DNA from 2 places in the Streptomyces sp. NPDC058198 genome. Region 1 is predicted to be linked to the other one. Evidence: riboswitches for the same ligand, from Rfam matches in the RefSeq annotation. Region 1 holds a riboswitch; the other holds the start of a gene.
The links. Region 1 has a riboswitch for S-adenosylmethionine ahead of thrC (threonine synthase). Riboswitches for the same ligand answer to the same signal wherever they lie in the genome.
Positions count from the first base shown of each region.

Region 2: another riboswitch for S-adenosylmethionine. It lies ahead of ACFVWW_RS26345 (aminotransferase class V-fold PLP-dependent enzyme); the one in region 1 lies ahead of thrC (threonine synthase).

Region 1 covers NZ_JBHVVP010000004.1:456,872-465,072, reverse strand. The annotation lists gene ACFVWW_RS18200 (hypothetical protein) at 66-539, opposite strand; gene ACFVWW_RS18195 (GNAT family N-acetyltransferase) at 700-1,176, opposite strand; gene ACFVWW_RS18190 (trehalose-6-phosphate synthase) at 1,429-2,841, opposite strand; gene ACFVWW_RS18185 (glucosyl-3-phosphoglycerate synthase) at 3,013-3,972, opposite strand; SAM riboswitch class I at 4,141-4,270, shown strand; gene thrC (threonine synthase) at 4,288-5,583, shown strand; gene ACFVWW_RS18175 (MoaD/ThiS family protein) at 5,617-5,892, shown strand; gene ACFVWW_RS18170 (cold-shock protein) at 6,252-6,455, shown strand; gene groL (chaperonin GroEL) at 6,821-8,201, shown strand, end outside.
Region 2 covers NZ_JBHVVP010000009.1:190,628-198,828, reverse strand. The annotation lists gene ACFVWW_RS26375 (NlpC/P60 family protein) at 1-743, opposite strand, end outside; gene ACFVWW_RS26370 (NlpC/P60 family protein) at 989-2,011, opposite strand; gene ACFVWW_RS26365 (NYN domain-containing protein) at 2,331-3,695, opposite strand; gene ACFVWW_RS26360 (hypothetical protein) at 3,732-3,974, opposite strand; gene ACFVWW_RS26355 (rhomboid family intramembrane serine protease) at 4,152-4,826, shown strand; gene ACFVWW_RS26350 (Lrp/AsnC family transcriptional regulator) at 4,823-5,104, shown strand; gene ACFVWW_RS26345 (aminotransferase class V-fold PLP-dependent enzyme) at 5,138-6,538, opposite strand; SAM riboswitch class IV at 6,740-6,857, opposite strand; gene trpD (anthranilate phosphoribosyltransferase) at 6,999-8,063, opposite strand.

The DNA.
Region 1 (8,201 bases):
AAGCAGCGGTACGGCCCCGACGCGGAGCAACCGGTCAGAAGGCCACATGCTCCGCCGGACAGTGCCTAGCGGCGCCCGCTCACAGAAGTGCGCACACGGGGCCGAGCGGCCAACGCGATCCCCGCCAACACGGCAGTGCAGGCCCCCGATACCGCTGCCGTCACCCGCACCCCCTGCGGCACGTCGTCGACTGCTTTACGTTCTCCGTCTTCCATGATGCATACGGTGCGCAGGGTGAGGAACTGGACGTCATACCCCACCGCTCCCTTCAACTGAGCCCGGCACGGGTGGTTGTAGGGGAACGGAGCCGAGTCCGCCCCGCCGTCCTGCGCCACGGCCACGGTCGACATCAGATTGATGGCCCCCAACGAGTAGGAGGCAGTAGTCGTGGCTGCGCAGGCAAAGGCGGCAGCAACGGCCACACGGCGCCATCCGGCCCAGTGTCTGTTCCCCGGCAAGGCAACTTTGAGGGATCGGAGCAGGAAGAACATGACCAACGCGATGGCGGCGAGGAATGCCACCGGTATGAGGAGGATCATGACGGCCCTCTCTCCCGAGCTCGGCTGCTCACGGGCATCCTGCCTCCATCCAACCGAACCTGACGTCAACTATGACGTGGATCACTGAAGTTGAGGTACCGGGTACGTCTTCCGCGGCACCGTGACCGCCGCCGGGTTCCTCATCTGGATCCGCTCGTGATCAATGAACCTTCGCAGGCTCAGTGGCCAGCCCGAAGAAGTCCTTGCAGGCCGTCAGCCCGCTGACGGTCACGGGCCCATGCTCCTGACGGCTCCAGTCCTGCCGCGAGAGCCGGAGCCACTGGGACTCCACGACCTGCCCGTGGAGGACGTCGCGCGTGATGCCGTCGGGCTGATAGCCGAGCTTCCGCGACACGGACAGCGACGCGTGGTTGTCGGTGAAGGACACCGACTTGGCGGACCCGGCGCCGAGTTCCGCGAACGCCAGATGAAGCATGGCGACCCGCATCTCGGTTCCGATTCCCTTGCCCTGGTGGTCGAGCCCGATCCATGAGCCCGACACGATCTCGCGTCGGATACCGAAGTCGGTGGCGCGGATCTCCTGGATACCCACGGGACGCCCCTCGAAGAACACGACGAGTTCCAGGGCCCAGTCGTCAGGCGCCCACGCCCCCAGACGGCTCCAGTGCTGCCGCACGACGTGGCGGGCACGTTCAGCAGGTGGCAGATCCGGGGCGTCAGGAACGGCCGTGCGGTTCGGGCATGAACTCCCTGCGCTGCCACATCGGCCACCGCTGCCAGCTCTTCCTCGGACGGAAGCCGCAGCTCTAGACGGGGCGACCGTATGCGCAGGGCCCTCAGCGGCCAGATGCCGATCAGCATGCGTGCCAGTGTGCACAGGAGCACGCGCGGCCGCCCGTCATTTCTCGATCGATCCTCAGCAGGCTAGCTAGTCGCGCAGGGCGTGGAGTTGGTCCAGGAACCAGCGTTGTGGGGGGAGTGCCGTTGCTGCCGCGGCGAGGTGTTTCGTGCGTTCCGCGCGCTCGGCCGGGGGCATGGTCAGGGCTTCGTGGAGCGCCGCCGCCGTGGCTGTGATGTCGTACGGGTTCACCACGATCGCGTCGTCGGCCAGCTCCTCGTACGCGCCCGCCTCCCGCGACAGCACCAGCGCGCAGCCGCCTTCCGAGACCACCGGGATCTCCTTGGCGACCAGGTTCATGCCGTCGCGGATCGGGTTGACCAGGGCCACGTCCGCCAGCCGGTAGGCGGCCAGGGAGCGGGCGAAGTCGTCCTTTACGTGCAGGACGACCGGAAGCCAGCCCTCCGTGCCGAACTCGGCGTTGATCTCGTCGGCCAGCCGCTGCACCTCGGCGGTGTAGTCGCGGTAGACCGACAGGTCCTGGCGGGAGGGGTAGGCGAAGGCGACGTGGACGACGCGTTCGCGCCACTCGGGGCGGTCGGCCAGCAGCTGCCGGTAGGAGAGCAGGCCGCGGACGATGTTCTTGGACAGTTCCGTACGGTCCACCCGGACGATGGTCTTCCGGTCGGTGCCGCCGATCTGTTCGCGCAGCGCGGCGAGGCGCTCGTCCACATCCGGGCGGTGCGCGCGCTCGCGCAGGAAGTCCGCGTCCGCGCCGAGGCCGTGGACGCCGATGCGGGTGTTGCCGGTCCCGCCCAGCAGTTCCGTACAGCAGGCCGTGAACGCGTCCGCCCACCGGCGGGTCAGGAACGCCGCGCGGTCCGCGCCGAGGATCCCCCGCAGCAGCTGGCGCGCGATGTCGTCGGGCAGCAGCCGGAAGTAGTCGACCGGCGCCCACGGCGTGTGCGAGAAGTGCCCGATCTTCAGGTCGGGGCGCAGCGCGCGCAGCATCCCGGGCACCAGCGCCAGGTGGTAGTCCTGCACCAGGACGGCCGCGCCCTCGCCCGCCTCGTCGGCCAGCGCCTCCGCGAAGGCGCGGTTGTACGTCTCGTAGGACGCCCACTGCGCGCGGAACTCCGGGCCGAAGGCCGGTTCCAGCGGGGTCTGGTAGAGCAGGTGGTGGACGAACCACAGCGTCGAGTTGGCGACGCCGTTGTACGCGGCCTCGTACACCTCGGGCGCGATGCCCAGCATGCGGACGCGCTGTCCGCCCGTGTCGGCCGTGTCCAGCCGGCCGTCCGTACGCCGTACGGCCTCCCGGTCGCCGTCGCCGAGCGCCGCGCACACCCACACGGCGTCTGTCTCGGGCCCGATGGCCGACAGGCCCGACACCAGCCCGCCGCCGCCCCTGCGCGCTTCCAGCGCGCCGTCGTCGCGCAGCGTGTACGAGACGGGGCCGCGATTGGACGCGACGAGTACCTGGGCGGCTTGCTCGGAGACCATGTGCCGAAACCTAGCCCGTCCCGTAAACGCTCAAACGTACGGGCGAGTCTCCGTGCGGGTGACTCCGGCCACGAGCGCCCGGGGCGCGGGGCGCGGGGGCACGCCCGTGGGGGTCACGCCCCAGGGGTATCCACCCCCGCGGCCGCCGCGACCACCCCCGCGGCCGAACCGCTACGCCGCGCGCCCCGCCGTGTACTCCGCGATCTCCCGCACCGGCGGCCGCTCCTCCGTGTCCACGGCATGCGTGCGCGGTACGAAACCGTCCTCGCCCCGCTCGAACTGCGTCAGCTCCGGCCGCACCAAATGCCCCCGGGACAGCCGCAGCTGAGCCGTACGGTAGATCGCCGCGGCCATCCGCCCCAGCGCCCGGTCGTCCTGGTGGCGGTGGATCCGTACCCCCACGTCGACCTGGGCCAGCGCGTCCAGACCCACCGTGTGCAGCGCGTCCACGAGCAGCGCCAGCTCCACGCCGTACCCGACGGGGAACGGCAGCCGCTCCAGCAGCGAGCGCCGCACCGCGTATTCCCCGCCCAGCGGCTGGACGAAGCCCGCCAGCCGCGGCCAGTGCAGATTCAGCAGCGGCCGCGCCACCAGTTCCGTCACCCGCCCGCCCTGACCCGCCGCGGCACCCCCGGCCCGCTCGCTCAGCGGCCGGTCGTACATCGCCTTCACGAACTGCACGTCCTGATCCGTGAGCAGCGGCCCCACGATCCCCGACACGAAATCCGCCGAGAACTCCCGCAGATCGGCGTCCACGAAGCACACGATGTCGCCGCTCGTCACCAGCAGCGACCGCCACAGCACCTCGCCCTTGCCGGGCAGCGCGGGCAGCCGCGGCAGTATCGCGTCCCGGCACACCACCCGCGCGCCCGCCGCCGCCGCGACCTCCGCCGTACGGTCGGTGGAACCGGAGTCGATCACCACCAGTTCATCGACGAGCCGCACCTTCTCCATCAGCTCACGCCGGATCACGGAGACGATCTCGCCGACCGTCTCCTCCTCGTCGAGCGCCGGCAGCACCACGCTCACCGTGGTGCCACGCATGGCCTTCGCCACCAGGAGCCGGTCGAGCGGACGGTCGGCTGCGGACCAGGAACGCCTGGTCAGCCAGCGTTCCACCTCTTCCAGCACGGTCGGTACTCCCTGTACGTGATGCATGAACGTGATCCATCTCGCGGTGCGGACGACTATCTCAACCATCCGCTCCTTCGGTTACAGTCTTGAACAACACCGATGACCGCCGCATGCCGGGGGTCGTCAGGTGAACAAACGCACCGGATCCCGCATCCGGCGCCATAGCGCTCATCCAGAGGGACAGAGGGAACGGCCCGTTGAAGTCCCGGCAACCCTCCTGCCGACCAATCGAGGTCACGGTGGGGAAGGTGCCAATTCCGTCTTGCGGCGAAGTACGTCGCGAGGAAGATGAGGAGAAAGGGCCTCGCCTCCATGGCTGTGCAGACCGTCCACCCCACCGAAGCCGCCCCCGGATCGATCGATCTCGGACCCGCCGCCGCACTTTCGTGCCGCGAATGCGGAGAGCGTTTCGACCTCGGCCCCATCTTCGCCTGTGCCAGCTGTTTCGGGCCGCTCGAAGTCGCGTACGACCTGCCGAGCGGCACCCCCGAAGAGCTGAAGAAGCGCATCGCGGAGGGCCCGGACAACATCTGGCGCTACGCCCCGCTGCTGCCCGTCCCCGCCGACGTGGCCACGAAGCCCAACATCAACCCCGGCTTCACCAAGCTCGTCAAGGCCGACAATCTCGCCCGTGAACTGGGCGTCACCGGCTCCCTCCACATCAAGGACGACTCCGGCAACCCGACGCACTCCTTCAAGGACCGTGTCGTCGCCATCGCCGTCGAGGCCGCCCGCGCCTTCGGTTTCACCACGCTCTCCTGCTCCTCCACCGGCAACCTCGCGGGCGCCGTCGGCGCCGCGGCCGCCCGCGCGGGCTTCCGCTCGTGCGTGTTCATCCCGCACGACCTGGAGCAGGGCAAGGTCGTCATGGCCGCCATCTACGGCGGTGAACTCGTCGGCATCGAAGGCAACTACGACGACGTCAACCGCTTCTGCTCGGAGCTCATCGGCGACCCGCTGGGCGAGGGCTGGGGCTTCGTCAACGTCAACCTCCGCCCGTACTACGGCGAGGGATCCAAGACGCTCGCGTACGAGATCTGCGAGCAGCTCGGCTGGCGGCTGCCCGACCAGATCGTGATCCCGATCGCCTCGGGCTCCCAGCTCACGAAGATCGACAAGGGACTTCAGGAGCTGATCAAGCTGGGCCTGGTCGAGGACAAGCCGTACAAGATCTTCGGCGCCCAGGCCGAGGGCTGCTCGCCGGTGTCCACCGCCTTCAAGGCCGGCCAGGACGTCGTACGGCCGCAGAAGCCCAACACCATCGCCAAGTCCCTGGCGATCGGCAACCCGGCCGACGGCCCGTACGTCCTGGACATCGCCCGCCGCACCGGCGGCGCGGTCGAGGACGTCAACGACGAGCAGATCGTCGACGCGATCAAGCTGCTGGCGCGCACCGAGGGCATCTTCGCGGAGACCGCGGGCGGGGTGACCGTCGGCGTGACGAAGAAGCTCATCGAGGCCGGAGTCCTCGACCCGACCCTGACCACCGTCGTCCTGAACACGGGTGACGGCCTGAAGACGCTGGACGCCGTGGCGCCGACCACCGGGCCGACCGCGACGATCCGTCCGAGCCTCGACGCGTTCCGCGCCGCCGGCCTGGCCCGCTGAGCTCCGCCCACCACTGAAGGAAGGCACCCCACCATGAGCGTCAACGTCCGCATCCCCACCATTCTCCGTACGTACACCGGTGGCAAGGCCGAGGTCCCGGCGGAGGGCACGACCCTCTCCGAGGTGATCCAGTCCCTGGAGCAGAGCCACCCGGGGATCGCCGCGCGCGTCCTGGACGACCAGGGCAAGCTGCGCCGCTTCGTGAACGTGTACGTGAACGACGACGACGTCCGCTTCGAGCAGGGCCTGGAGACCGCCACCCCCGAGGGGGTCGGCGTCTCGATCATCCCCGCCGTCGCCGGAGGCTGATTTCGACGCTCAGTGATCGGTCCGGCCCCCTCCGCAAGAGAAGCGGAGGGGGCCGTTCTGTATGGTTGAGCGCGATACAGTATGGGAACGCCCCCTCCCCCGCGCAGGCTCAACGCCTATGAGAACGCGACAACATGGGGTCAAAGTCTTGGTGCCCTTTGCGCAGTAGATGCGCTTTGCCCGGCCCGACTTGCCCCGGAACGTGGGGAATTCATCGCTATGCGTGTTCAGCCATGCCCAGAATTCTCGTCCGATTGACCTGTTGCAGAGGGCAGTTGGGCAGATACATTCAGCCGCGGTCGACGCGTTCCGGCGCGAAAAGTGGCCCCGCGCAAGGGCCAGTAATAGGGGAGTTAGGCATGGCTCAGGGCACCGTCAAGTGGTTCAACGCGGAGAAGGGGTACGGCTTCATCGCGGTCGACGGTGGTGCGGATGTTTTCGTCCACTACAGCGCGATCCAGATGGACGGTTACCGCACCCTTGAAGAAGGTCAGCGAGTGGAGTTCGAGATCTCGCAGGGCCAGAAGGGTCCGCAGGCGGACATGGTCAAGCTCGCCGTCTGATTCCGGCGCGATCGGCCAGCGACGCACTCACGCCGAAGGGTCCGTGTCCCAGAGATGGGATACGGGCCCTTCGTGCGTTCCCGGGAGGGCGGGATCCGGGGCGGGATCCGGGGGCGACCCGTGTGCGACCCGGGGGCGGCAGAGGTGCGAACAGGTGGCGAGTCGGCAAGACAAGCTTGCACTCGCAGGGGTCGAGTGCTAATCATTGGCGTTAGCACTCTGCAAGTGAGAGTGACAACTTAAGGACCGGGTCGGTGAGGCCCGAAGAGCCGGTGGGGCAAGGAACCGCACGGCTCTCAGGCCGTCCGTCGCGGGCGCCAGCACGGTCCGGAGCAATCCACCCCAGTCCGGGAGGACCACTTCACATGGCCAAGATCATCGCGTTCAACGAGGAGGCTCGGCGCGGTCTCGAGCGCGGGATGAACCAGCTCGCCGACGCCGTCAAGGTCACCCTTGGCCCCAAGGGTCGCAACGTCGTCCTCGAGAAGAAGTGGGGCGCCCCCACGATCACCAACGATGGTGTTTCCATCGCCAAGGAGATCGAGCTCGAGGACCCGTACGAGAAGATCGGCGCCGAGCTGGTCAAGGAAGTCGCCAAGAAGACGGACGACGTCGCCGGCGACGGTACGACCACCGCGACCGTTCTCGCCCAGGCGCTCGTCCGCGAGGGCCTGCGCAATGTGGCGGCCGGCGCCAACCCGATGGCCCTCAAGCGCGGTATCGAGAAGGCCGTCGAGGCCGTCTCCGGTGCCCTGCTGGAGCAGGCCAAGGACGTGGAGACCAAGGAGCAGATCGCTTCGACCGCCTCCATCTCCGCCGCTGACACCCAGATCGGCGAGCTCATCGCCGAGGCCATGGACAAGGTCGGCAAGGAAGGCGTCATCACCGTCGAGGAGTCTCAGACCTTCGGTCTGGAGCTCGAGCTCACCGAGGGTATGCGCTTCGACAAGGGCTACATCTCGGCGTACTTCGCCACCGACATGGAGCGTATGGAGTCGTCCCTCGACGACCCGTACATCCTGATCGTCAACTCCAAGATCGGCAACGTGAAGGACCTCCTTCCGCTGCTGGAGAAGGTCATGCAGTCGGGTAAGCCGCTGCTGATCATCGCGGAGGACGTCGAGGGCGAGGCCCTGTCGACCCTGGTCGTCAACAAGATCCGTGGCACCTTCAAGTCCGTCGCCGTCAAGGCCCCGGGCTTCGGTGACCGCCGCAAGGCCATGCTCAACGACATCGCCATCCTCACCGGTGGCACGGTCATCTCCGAGGAGGTCGGCCTCAAGCTCGAGAACGCCGGCCTGGACCTGCTGGGCCGCGCCCGCAAGGTCGTCATCACCAAGGACGAGACCACCATCGTCGACGGTGCCGGTGACAGCGAGCAGGTCGCCGGTCGGGTCAACCAGATCCGTGCCGAGATCGAGAACAGCGACTCGGACTACGACCGCGAGAAGCTCCAGGAGCGCCTCGCGAAGCTGGCCGGCGGCGTGGCCGTCATCAAGGCCGGCGCCGCGACCGAGGTCGAGCTCAAGGAGCGCAAGCACCGCATCGAGGACGCGGTGCGCAACGCCAAGGCCGCCGTCGAGGAGGGCATCGTCGCCGGTGGTGGCGTGGCTCTGCTCCAGGCTTCCTCGGTGTTCGAGAAGCTCGAGCTCGAAGGCGACGAGGCGACGGGTGCGAACATCGTCAAGCTCGCGCTGGAGGCCCCGCTCAAGCAGATCGCCGTCAACGGTGGTCTCGAGGGTGGCG
Region 2 (8,201 bases), on a different contig from region 1:
ACGGCCCGCTGGGCCGCCAGCATCGCGGCCGCGGCCCGCGCCGAGGACGGCAGGCCGCCGGGCAGGCCGCCGACGAGCGCAGTCAGCTCGTAGCGGCCCGAGCGGGAGGCCCGGTCGAAGGAGCCGCGCTCGTCGGCGGGCAGGGTCTTCAGCAGCCGCCGCGCCTCGGCCAGTCTGCCTTCGACGGCGCGCTTGTGGCGGGCGACGGCGGCCCTGCTGCGCTCCAGCTCGGTGAGACCGTGCGCGGCTTCCGAGCGTTCCTGTCCCAGCGTCCGCCGCGCCTGCTGGAGTTCGCGCAGGACACCGGCCTGGCGTTCGCTCACCCGCTCCAGGACCGAGGCCTTGTCGAGATAGCTGTCGGGGTCGGAGGAGAGCAGCAGGGCGAGGGCCGGATCGATGCCGCCGGAGCGGTACTGCGAGCCCGCGACCGAACCGAGCGCTCCGCGCATCCGGTTGATACGTTCCTGGCCCCGCGCGGCCCTGTCCTGGGCCTGGCCGATCAGCGTCCGCAGCCGGCCCGCCCGCTCGCCCGCCTTGTTGTACTGCTCGGTGGCCTTCTCGGCCTGTTCGTACAGCCGGTCGACCTTGGCCCGGACGGCCGCGGGCGTCTGCTGCGGGTCGGCGCCCGCCGGGGCGGCGCCGAGCACCACCGCCGTGGCCGCCGCGGTGGACACGGCCAGCGCCGCGCTGCCGCGGGCAGCGAAGCCCAGGCCGGACTGTGAGGAGCGGCGATGGGACACCACAGGTAGCCGCACTCCCTTCCGCTGTACGCACTCACGCCGCTCCTGCCGCCCGACGGGCGGACCGATGGCCGGAGCTACGCGGAGCAGACAGTAACCGCGCGACCACGGTACGGCCAACGACCGCCCCGCGCACACAAAGTGACGCCCCGCCGTGGACCACAGGTCATCGGCGGGGCGCGGGGTGAGCGGCCGTTACCGGAATTCGCCCGAATGGGCGGTGCCGGCGGCGTGCGGTGGGCCGTGCGTCAGATGCGCACACCGAACTGGAACGGCATGTTGTTGATCGACTCGTAGCGCACGCTGGCACCCGGCTTGGGCGCGTGCAGCACCTGGCCGTTGCCGGCGTAGAAGCCGACGTGGTGGAGGTCGCCGTAGAAGAGAACCAGGTCGCCCTGCTGGAGCTGGCTCATCCCTATCCGGGTACCGGCGTTGGCCTGGGACTCGGACGTACGGGGTATGGAGACGCCGGCCTGGGCGTACGCCCAGGAGGTCAGCCCGGAGCAGTCGAAGGAGCCGGGGCCGCTGGCGCCGTAGACGTACGGCGTGCCGATCTTGCCCTGGGCGGCGGCGAACGCGGCGGAGGCACGCTGCGAGGCGGGCACCGAGTTGCCGAGGTCCGCGCGGGAGGTGGCGCGGCTGGCGCGCGACTCCTCGTCGACGAGCGCGGCGCGCTCCTGCGCGGTGAGCGTGTTGAGCAGCTTCTGCGCGGCGGCGAGCTTGCCCTTGACCTCGTTCTTCTTCGCGCCGAGTTCCTTGCGGGTGTCCGCGAGGTCCTTGACCTTCTCCTGGGCTTCCTTGCGCTGCTGCGCGAGGGACCGCTGCTTCGACTGGATCTGCTGGAGCGCCTCGGCCTGCTTGGCGGTGACCTGGTCGAGCGTGGACGCCTTGGCCAGGTAGGTGTCCGGGTCGGAGGAGAGGAAGAGCTGCACGGCGGGGTCGATGCCGCCGGTGCGGTACTGGGCGCTGGCCATCGAACCGAGGCCGTCGCGCAGGTCGTTGAGCTCGTCCTGGCCGCGGGCGACCTTGTCCTGGAGGGCGTCGACCTGCTTCTCGAGCTTGCCCTGCGCCTCCTTGGCCCCGTTGTACTTCTCGGTGGCCTTCTCCGCGTCCTCGTAGAGCTTGTCGACCTTCTCCTTGACGTCGCTCTTGCTCGGCTTCGGGTCGGCGTGAGCGGCCTGGGACGTCAGAGCAACGGCAGCGGCGGCAGTGGCGGTGAGCACGGTCACACGGGCGCGGCTCGGCTGCTTGGGACGACGGTGGGACGCCACGAAGGCGAGCTCCTTCTTCCTCTGCCGCCTACCGGGCCCTGGGGACGAAAGCCCCGGCTTCATGCGTCCGACTCCCCCGCGAACTGGGCTGAACTGCACGAAATCGGCGGTACCTTCGCTGTCACCCCGGATGGGCGATCAACCGCGCGAAGGTTCGAAGCCTGACCTTAGTGACCTACTTGTGATCAGTTCAAATCCTCACGAGGAAAATCTCAGTCAGTAAGCGCATAATTTACAGACATCACACGGGCAGTGATGGACATTTGACACTGCGCTCCCACATCGGACGGTCAATTCCGGCATTGGCCGCATGAGTTGCCTAGACGCGCGAAAGCCGCTTCAGCAACAAAGCGGACGCGACCGGTCTCGCCCCGGCCTTCGCCACTCCGTCCGCGACCTCCCGGTCGGTGGAGACCACCACCAGCGGCCGGCCGGGCGGCTCCGCCCGGACGAGCTGGCGGATCAGCTCGTCCGCGGTCACCCCCGCCTTGGAGAACAGCACCCGCACCCCGCGCGGCGGGGCCAGCAGCACCGGCGCCGCCAGCTCGGCGCCGTCGAAGACACAGGTCATCTCGGCGCCCGTCTGCGCCGCGAGCATGGCGAGGCCGCCCAGCAGCCGCAGCCGCTGCTTCTCCAGCGGCATCGTGGGATAGCCGGTCTTGGTGACGTTGTAGCCGTCCACGATCAGATGGGCCTGCGGCAGCGCCAGCAGCTGGTCGAGCAGCGCCGGATCGGTCTCGGAGAGAGCGCGGGCCGCCACGTCCTTGGGAGACATACGGCCCGGCTCGACCGCGTCGACCGTGTCGGCGGGACGGACGGCGGCGGGCGGCAGCGCCAGCTCGCGCCGCAGCCCCTGGGCGGACTCCAGCACCGTGTCCAGCAGCAGCCGCAGCCGCATGTCCTCGACCGAGCGGCCCTCACGGGCGGCCCTGCGGCTCGCCTCGACCGCCGACTCCGCCTCGCCGAGCCGCGCCTTGATCCGGCGCGTCTCGCTCTCGGCGGCCGACACCTGCGCGGCGGCCTCGGCCCTGACCGCCTCGGCCTCCGTGTGCGTACGGCGCAGGGCGGCCTCGCCCCGCTTCACATCGCTCTGGGCGCTGCGCAGCTTGCGGTGGAGCGATTCGGCCTCCTTGCGGGCCGCCTCCAGCTCCGTACGCAGCCGCTCGGTCTCGCTCTTCGTCTGAGCCCGGGCGGCGGCCAGTTCCTCGCGCAGCCGCTCCAGCTCGCGCCTGGCCTCCTCGTCGGCGCGCTCGGCGTGGGCCCGCTGGGCCTCCTCGCCCGCGGCCGCCACCAACTTCACCCATCCGGGGGGACGCAGGATGTACGCGGCCGCCGCCACGTCGACCGGGTCGGCCGCCGCGGGCGGCGATCCCGACTCCAGAGCCGCGGCCAGCTCGGGCTGGGACTGGCTGATCCGCTCCCCGATCCGCTGCCGGAACAGCGGGTCGCTCTCCAGCGCCGCGGCCATCGCGTTGCCCGCGAACTTGGCACGCCTGTTCGGCGTGAACCGGGCGTACTGCCGCAACTGCGCGGGGAGTTCGGTGACGGTCAGACCGCCGAAGGCGTCGGAAACGAGCCCGACGACCCGGCGCCGTACCCCGTCCGGGAGCGGGCGGTCGAGCGCCTCCGCGGCGTCACCGCCGGCCGCACCGGCCGGCTCAGCACCGCTCGCGGGCTGCTCCACGATCCGTCACCCCACTACCCCTTTCGGGCGGCTCCCTCAGGAGCCGGCGCCCGGCCTGTCCACCAGTTCGATCTGGTCCACCGCGTTGCACCAACGACACCGCACCGACTCGATGGTCTCACTGACCACCTCGCGTTCCTCGACCTTCGGTTCCCCGGCCAGGTCCAGATGGACGTACTCCACGGCCTTCGACGAACGTGTCACGTCGAAGCGCGTGAGATTGCCGCACAGGGTGCAGCGCCACCGGGTGGTCGCCGTCGGCTGGGGAACCGTCGTCATATTGCCGTCCTCTTTCGTCGTCCCTCGTGCGGTGCGCCGTCGAACGGCGGAGGTATGACACGCAACCCTACGGCCTGGCGGGCCCCCGGGGAGCGGCGAGGCACTCTGTACCGTTCGGTGCCGGTACGCCATGCTCTGTCAGTGATCAATTGGCGGACGGTGGCCGGCGGACCGGTGGTGACCTATGGGCTGATCGGCCTCTGCTGTCTGGCCTTCCTGGTCAGTCCGCTGTCGGGCTTCCATCCGGTGTACGGGAACGGGGACGCCCTCCTCGCCGCGCAGAGCGCGTATTTCGAACGGTGGGGTGTCATCCCGGCCGAGCTGACGGGCAACTCCCCGCATGCCCTGCTCACCCCGCTGACCGCGCTCTTCGTGCACGGCAACTGGCTGCATCTGCTGGGGAACCTGCTCTTCCTGTACGTCTTCGGGGCGATGGTCGAGCGGCGGATGGGCCGGGCGTGGTTCCTGCTCTTCTATCTCGGCGTCGGCTATCTCGCGCTGTTCGTGTTCGCGGCGGTCAACGCCACCTCCGAGCAGACCCTCGTGGGGGCCTCTGGCGCGATCTCGGGGGTGCTCGGCGCCTTCCTCTTCCTCTTCCCCACGGCGCGTGTCACCAGCCTCTTCCCGTTTCTCTTCTTCCTGCCGCTGCGCTTCCCCGCCTGGATCGTGCTGATCTTCTGGTTCGTGCTGCAGTGGCTGGCGGCGCGGAACGCGGGGGCGGGCCCGGGAGTCGCCTATCTCGCGCATCTGGTGGGCTTCGCCGCGGGCTTCCTCTACGCCTGGGTGCGCTACTGGCGTACCGATAGAGTGGGAGACCAAACCGCGGCCACCGAGGGAGAACGCCAACCGTGATCACCGCGATCGTGCTCATCAAGACCAGCGTGGACCGGATCCCCGAGATCGCGGAGTCGATCGCCGCGCTGGACAGCGTCAGCGAGGTCTTCTCGGTCACCGGCACGTACGACCTGATCGCCATGGTGCGCGTCCCCAAGCACGACGATCTGGCGGATGTGATCCCCGGCCGGATCAGTAAGATCGCGGGCGTCGAGGCCACCGACACGCATGTGGCGTTCCGTACGTACTCCCAGCACGACCTGGAAGCGGCCTTCGCCATCGGACTCGACGGGTAGGGCCGCCGCTCAGGACGCGTTGCGGTACGGAGCTCAGGCGGCGGCGCCGTCCCGGTCAGGGACGCAGCGGCCCTCCTCGGTGCGGTAGCTCCACCGGGCGCCGTCCCGCACCAGCTCCTTCACCGCTCCGACGAACCGGTCCAGGTGCTCGTCCGGCGTTCCCGCGCCGAAGCTGACCCGGATCGCGTTGAGCGAGCGCTCGCCCGGCTCGGCCTCCGGGGCGCCGCACTCCCCCGGGTCCTGCGGGTCGCTGCCCAGCAGGGTCCGCACCAGCGGGTGGGCGCAGAAGAGTCCGTCCCGTACCCCGATGCCGTACTCCGCGGACAGCGCGGCGGCGAAGTGCGAGCTGTTCCAGCCCTCGACCACGAACGACAGGACGCCGACCCGCGGCGCGTCGTCGCCGAAGAGCGAGAGCACCCTGACCTCGGGCACCTCGGCCAGGCCCGCGCGCACCCGGGTGATGAGCCGCTGCTCGCGCTCGACCAGCGTGTCGAAGCCGGCGTCGGTGAGTGCCTGGCAGGCGGAGGCGATGGCGTACACCCCGATGACATTGGGCGAGCCGGCCTCGTGCCGGGCGGCGGTGGTGTGCCAGGCGACCTCCACCGCCCCGTCGGTACGGCGGGTCACCGTGCGGCTGGCGCCACCACCGGCGAGATACGGCTCCGCGTCCTGGAGCCAGTCGGCGCGGCCGGCGAGCACTCCGGAGCCGAACGGCGCGTACAGCTTGTGCCCGGAGAAGGCCACCCAGTCGACGTCAAGACCGGCGATGTCCACCGGGTGGTGCGGGGCGAGCTGGGCGGCGTCGAGGACGATACGGGCGCCGTGGGCGTGCGCGGCGGCGGCCAGCTCCCGCACTGGCCACAGCTCACCGGTGACGTTGGAGGCGCCGGTGACACACACCAGCGCCGGCGTACGGGAGTCCCGGCCCGCGAGCGCGAGCTCCAGGGCGGCGACGGCCTCTCCCGGCGTACGGGGAGCGTCCAGGCAGGTCACCCGGGCGCCGCGCCAGGGCAGCAGCGCGGCGTGGTGCTCGGTCTCGAAGACGAACACCTCGCAGCCGTCGGGGATGACGGCCGCCAGCAGATTCAGCGAGTCGGTGGTCGAGCGGGTGAAGACGACCTGGTCGCCGGGGCGGCAGCCGAGGAACTCGGCGACCGTACGGCGGCTGCTCTCGAACAGGTCGGTGGAGAGCTGCGAGAGATAGCCGGCGCCGCGGTGCACGCTGCCGTAGTACGGGGCGTAGGCGGCCACGTCGTCCCAGACCCGCTGGAGGGCGGGGGCGCTGGCCGCGTAGTCGAGCGCGGCGTAGGTGACTTCGCCGCCGGTGACGAGCGGGACGGTGACGTCGCGTCCGAGCACCTCCAGCGGCGCGGCGCAGGCGGGGTCGTCGGCGGACGGGGTCGTCGTGGCGGCGGCGTTCGGGTATGCGGACATGGCGGTATCTCCCGGCAGGACAAGTCGGAACGGCTTCAAGGACCCGCCCGGCGGCACAGCGGTGCCACGGCAGAAGCGGGGATTGCCTCGACACACGGAGATCACCGTGCGGAGGTGTGTTGAAGAAAGGGCGGGAAGGCCCTATCGCATTCGCTTGCTCACGAGACTGCTCCCTTGAGGACCAGGACCCCAGGTGGCAGGGGTCCGCGCTTGCCGCAGACCTCTCTGCCTACGGCCTGGTCTTCACCCGGGGCACCCCGCCACGGACGGAGGGTTGCCGGACAGCGAGCCGGGGCCTTAATCGCTGTCACTCATGACCTTGGGCGAAATTATGGCACAGCGCCCCTGACCCCCCAAGCCGGCGTCCGCGATACGGGACACGGGGGTGGGTGGCCGCGCCCGGCGACACGCGCCGCACCCGGCCACCCACGCGACTCCCGCCCCCGCCGGGGGCGGTCCGTCAGGCGTTGCTGACCGCGACCCAGCGCTCCAGCGCCTGCCGCGCCGCGCCCGAGTCGATGGACTCGGCCGCCCGCACGATCCCCGCCGCCAGCTGGAGGTCCAGCGAGTCCCCCGTCGGGTCCAGCGCCACCAGCGCCGCCGCCGAGTTCAGCAGCACCGCGTCCCGTACGGCTCCGGTCTCGCCGGCCAGCAGCCGGCGCGCGACCTCCGCGTTGTACGACGCGTCCGCACCGCGCAGCGCCTCGACCGGCACCAGCTCCAGGCCCACGTTCCGCGGGTCGAAGGCCTCCTCGGTCACCTTTCCGTCCCGTACCACCCACACCCGGGAGGTGGCCGTGGTGGTCAGCTCGTCGAGTCCGTCGTCGCCGCGGAAGACCAGCGACGAGTTGCCCCGGTCGGCGAGCACGCCGGCCACGATCGGCGCCATCCGCAGGTCCGCCACGCCGACGGCCTGGGCCCTGACCCTGGCCGGGTTGGTGAGCGGACCGAGGACATTGAAGGTGGTCTGCGCGCCCAGCTCCTTGCGGGCCTTGGCCGCGTAGCGCAGGGCGGGGTGGAACTTCACCGCGAAGCAGAAGGTGATCCCCGCTTCCTCGGCGACCTCGACGACCCGTTGCGGCGTCAGCTCCAGATTGACGCCCAGCTTCTCCAGTACGTCCGAGGCGCCGCTCGCCGACGAGGCGGCGCGGTTGCCGTGCTTGACGACCTTGGCGCCGGTGCCGGCCACGACGATCGCCGACATGGTGGAGATATTGACGGTCTTCGCGAGATCGCCGCCGGTGCCGACGATGTCGACCGTACGCCCGGGCACCTCAATGGTGTTGGCGTGCGCGTACATGGCGCGTACCAGACCGGAGACCTCCTCGACGGTCTCCCCCTTCGCCCGCAGCGCGACCGCGAATCCGGCGATCTGCGCGTCGGTGGCCTCGCCGCTCATGATGCGGTCCATGGCCCACGCCGTGTCGTCCGTGCTCAGGTTCTCGCCGCGCAGCAGGGGGTTCAGTACGCCCGGCCAGGTGCGGGCCGCCACGGTGTCGCCTCCGACGGGGGTAACAGCGCTCATGCTCGCTCCTGGATGTCTGGGGCCGGTGCGCGGCCCTGTGCGGCCTGCGGCAAGCCTATCGGCGTCCACCCGCCGGTAAGACCGGGTGCCCGAACTACGGACAGCGCCGTGTCACGCCGAGGGCCCCGGCCGGTTCCC